2 regions of the Arsenicibacter sp. R0_47 genome follow, and region 1 is predicted to be linked to the other one. Evidence: riboswitches for the same ligand, from Rfam matches in the RefSeq annotation. Region 1 holds a riboswitch; the other holds the start of a gene.
What was found. A riboswitch is a leader RNA that binds a small molecule or an ion and turns the genes downstream of it on or off. The one in region 1 is predicted to bind thiamine pyrophosphate.
Positions count from the first base shown of each region.

Region 2: another riboswitch for thiamine pyrophosphate. It lies ahead of thiM (hydroxyethylthiazole kinase); the one in region 1 lies ahead of AC23NW_RS01645 (TonB-dependent receptor).

Region 1 is NZ_JBYFCJ010000001.1:399,689-402,080, reverse strand. Features, by position in the region: gene AC23NW_RS01650 (S10 family peptidase) at 1-955, shown strand, start outside; TPP riboswitch at 988-1,085, shown strand; gene AC23NW_RS01645 (TonB-dependent receptor) at 1,245-2,392, shown strand, end outside.
Region 2 is NZ_JBYFCJ010000006.1:159,310-161,701, reverse strand. Features, by position in the region: gene thiE (thiamine phosphate synthase) at 1-386, opposite strand, end outside; gene thiM (hydroxyethylthiazole kinase) at 379-1,179, opposite strand; TPP riboswitch at 1,256-1,348, opposite strand; gene AC23NW_RS13670 (single-stranded DNA-binding protein) at 1,485-1,829, opposite strand; gene cobA (uroporphyrinogen-III C-methyltransferase) at 1,940-2,392, opposite strand, start outside.

The DNA.
Region 1 (2,392 bases):
CTGGGCATCCCCGAAATACCTGATCGGTGAAAGCTATGGAACAACGCGGGTGTCGGGGCTGGCCCTCGAACTCCAGAACAGCCACTGGATGTACCTGAACGGCGTTATTCTGGTGTCGCCGACTGACTTAGGCATCAAGCGCGACGGTCCGGCCAAATCGGCCCTGATGTTGCCTTACTACGCCGCCACGGCATGGTACCACAAAGCCCTTCCGGCCGATCTTCAGAAAAGAGATCTGACCGATATACTACCTGAAGTAGAGACCTTTACCGTTCAGGAATACTTACCGGCCCTGACAATGGGCGGTGCACTGAGCGACCAGAAACGAAAGGAGGTTACGGCTAAAGTAGCGCGTTACTCCGGCCTGTCAGACAAGATAGTTGCTCAGCTGAATATGGACATTCCGACCAGCTTTTTCTGGAAAGAACTGCTCCGCGACCGTGGCTACACGGTTGGCCGGCTGGACTCCCGCTACCTCGGCATCGACAGCCGCGACGCAGGTATGTCGCCTGACTACAATGCTGAGCTTACCTCGTGGCTGCACTCGTTTACACCGGCCATCAACCAGTACATGCGGGAAGAGCTGAACTACAAGACCGACCTGAATTACTTTATGTTCGGCCCCGTCCGTCCGTGGAACAACGATGGTAACCAGACCGGCGAGAACCTGCGGCAGGCAATGGCCATGAACCCGTTCCTGCACGTGCTGGTCCAGTCGGGTTACTACGACGGAGCCTGCGATTACTTCAATGCCAAATACAACATGTGGCAGATTGATGCAGGCGGCAAGCTGAAAGACCGGATCAGCTGGGAAGGTTACCGCAGCGGCCACATGATGTACCTGCGGAAAGAAGATCTGGCCACCAGCAACGAGCACCTGCGCCAGTTTCTGAAGAAGACCGCCACAACCGGCACGAATCAGCCCCAGCCGGCTAAATACGGCGGGTCAAAGTAAACATTTGTAAAATTCCGTTATCTTTGTAGCTGCTAATCTTAAAGGGGTGCCTTAATACAACGGGCTGAGATTATACCCATCGAACCTGATCCGGGTAATGCCGGCGAAGGGAAAGTAGCTACGTTTCGACGTATTTTCATGCATTGGCTTGAATCAGAAGCCATGCTGAAACCGTCAGCAACGGGACGATGCTGATTCCATCGTTATCTGGTAGCACTGAATACATCCTGATTTTTCACTGAACGATAGGTACAGCCCCTATACCTGTTCGTTGCATTTTTCATAGTTAATGAAAAACACAACAACCTATCGTATGTTGCTTGCCCTGTTGCCTGGCCTGTTTGCGCTGCCGGCATGGGCACAGTTTACGTTATCCGGCACCGTAAAGGACGCCGAAGGCGGAACCCTCCCGGGAGCCGCCATTACTGTCGAAGGCACCTTCAAAGGGACGACCGCCGATGCAACGGGAGCCTACAGGCTCACCAACCTGCCGAAAGGCGCTTACCAACTCCGGATTTCGCTCGTCGGTTATGAGGCCGTTACGCAGCCGGTTACCATCAGCCAGAATCAGAGCCTCAATGTGTCGCTCACGAAAAGTGTGGTGGCGGTCGATGAAGTAGTGGTTTCGGCCACCCGTGCCAACGAAAAGTCGGCCGTTGCGTATACCAACGTGACGCAGCGTGACATCCGCAAACTAAATCTTGGTCAGGACCTGCCGATGCTGCTCAACTTTACGCCATCGGTCGTAACAACGTCAGATGCGGGAGCGGGCGTCGGTTATACGGGCATCCGCATACGTGGTTCCGATGCCACCCGCGTCAACGTAACCCTGAACGGCATCCCGTATAACGATGCGGAATCGCAGGGCACTTTCTGGGTGAATATGCCCGATTTTTCGTCGTCAGTCAGCAGCATCCAGATCCAGCGCGGGGTGGGTACGTCGACCAACGGGGCGGGGGCTTTCGGGGCATCGCTCAACGTGCAGACCAACCAGCTGAACCGCGAACCATTGGCCGAAGTAAACCTGTCGGGCGGTTCGTTCAACACCCGCAAGGCCAATATACTGGCCAGTTCGGGGCTGCTGAAAGGCGGCTTTGTGATGGACGCCCGGCTGTCGGCGATCAAGTCGGACGGCTACATCGACCGCGCGTTTTCTGACCTGAAATCGTTTTATGTGTCCGGTGGCTGGTACGGCAAGAAAAGCTTTGTCCGCCTGAACGTATTTTCGGGTAAAGAGCAAACCTATCAGGCGTGGAACGGCGTACCGGAAGCTATTCTGGCGACCAACCGCCGCTATAACGAATACACCTACGACAACGAAACTGACAACTACCAGCAGGATCAGTATCAGCTTATTACATCGCATGAGCTGAGCCGCAGCTGGCGGCTGAACGTCTCGGGGTTTTATACCAAAGGCCGTGGTTACTACGAACAGTA
Region 2 (2,392 bases), on a different contig from region 1:
CAATCGGCCGTAGCCGTTTCGGCGGTATTGAGCTGGCTGATGTATTCAACGGAATAACCGATGTGCCGGCAATTGGGCCATTGTCTGCGGACTTCTGACGGCGGTATATCGTTATTGCCGACATGAACACCAAACGCTCCCACGGCTTTTGCTACGCTCAGGTTGTCGTTGATGATCAGCGGGACACCATAGCGGTCGGTAATTTCTTTCAGCAACACGGCCTGACGCAGAAAGGCAGTATCGTCCAGTGTTTTTTCCCGTAACTGAATAATGTCAACGCCCCCTAAAATAGCCTCTTCAGCTACAGCCAATAAGGATCGTCCGCCGCAATGCTGCGCCGAAATAACCAGATAAAGCAAATACGGAAACGCGGGGTGATTAGCCATGCAGGCTGATGGTTAGCTGTTGTTTAAAACCGGCCTCTGACAGGGAATGAAGCTGGTCGAGCAGCTGCACCTGTAGACTTCCCGGGCCGGCAGCGGTTTGGGAAGCGAGCTCGCCGGCCAGGCTGAACAGCGCCATCGCCGCCGCCACGGCCTCGGTTTTGTCAGGAATGACGGCAATAAATGCCCCGATGACAGCAGTAGCCGAGCAACCCAGTCCTGTAACCTTTGTCATGAGCGGATGACCGTTTTTAAGGAAAATGGTTTGCCCTGACCCGACTACAATGTCAGTAGCGCCCGAAATGCAGACAACAGCCCCGTACGTTTCCTGAAGAAAACGGGCGGCATCAATGGCTTCGTTGCTTTCGGCTGTGCTGTCAACGCCTTTGGTGACAGTCTGATTGGCTTTGGCCAGCGCCATGATTTCGGAGGCATTGCCACGGATAACGGTCGGGTGAAGGGCCAGTAACTCAGACAGCACCTCATCGCGGAACGGCGTGGCTCCGGCTCCAACAGGGTCCAGAACCCATGGCTTGCCAAGCGCATTGGCTTGTCCGGCGGCCATTTTCATGGATTTAACAAAATACTCGTCCAGTGTGCCGATGTTGATGACTACCGCCTGACAGATGGAGACCATATCCTTGACTTCCGGATGGGCATGGGCCATGATGGGGGAGGCACCGACGGCCAGCAGGGCATTGGCGGTGTTGTTCATCACCACAAAATTGGTGATATTATGGACGAGCGGCGATTGGTCGCGGACGGATTGGATGTGATCCCAGAGCTTGTTTACCATAACAGTGATTAAAACATGAAATGGCTATAGACGCTCTTCAGGAATGAAGATCAAGGCGGAATACGGCACCGGTCGGTGTTACGTACCTGCTTTTCCCTACGCCGGTATCAACCGGATCAGGTTCAAAGGGACTCTCTCAATTCTTTACAGAATACCCCTAAAGCCGGTACGAAGGTACAAAAAAATGCAAATCCTCAGCCTGTGATGGATTAATTCGACAGGATTACAGGATAGACAGAATGTGGGTTTTTATAAACAAAAGGTGCAGCATACAAATCCCGTCAATCCCGTAATCCTGTCGAAATCTACTCCTGATCGCCTTTTTTATCCAGCATAATCAGTTGATCAGCAACGATTTCGGTGACGTAGCGGGTATTGCCTTCCTTATCATCGTACTGACGGGATTTAATTTTGCCTTCGAGATAGACCAGGCTACCTTTTTGCAGATACTTCCCCGAAACCTCTGCCAGGTTCCGCCACACAACAATCGAATGCCAGGTGGTTTCGGCATGGGTTTGCCCGTTTTTGTCTTTGTAGCTTTCCGTGGTGGCCAGTGAAAATTTAGCGACAGCCGTATTGTTGTCGATGTGTTGCAGAACAGGGTCTTTGCCCAGATGGCCGATCAGCGAGACTTTGTTTAATCCTCTCATGGTGGTTGATGTATGATTGACGTTTCAACTGAGACGGAGGGGTATAAAAAAAGTCTCGCCGGTAAAAGCGAGACTTCACAAACAAAGTGAACTATTTTAAAAAGAGAGGCTTACAGGCCGGTTGCAAAGGTTACTTGTTGTACTGCGGAAAGGATCGTCGGATTGCCGAGGCGGGCTACTTCACCGATAACAATGATGGCCGGATTACCGACACCGGTTTCGGCAACCAGATCGACCATGGTATCGACCTGGCCAATCACGGTCTGCTGCTCCGGTAACGTTCCGTTCTGAACGATGGCGACCGGCGTATCGGTTTTGCCGAGGGCCGCAAAGACGTCCATGATCTCCGGCAGTTTGTGCATTCCCATCAGAATAACCACCGTCGCCGTGGATTGGGCCGCCAGCTGCAGGTCCTGCGAAAACTTACCGTCTTTGGTGGTGCCTGTAACTACCCAGAAGCTTTCGGACAGGCCGCGGGTCGTGAGCGGAATACCGGCGCTCGCCGGCACCGCATAGCTGCTCGACAGCCCGGGTACCACATCGACCTCAATGCCATGTTCACG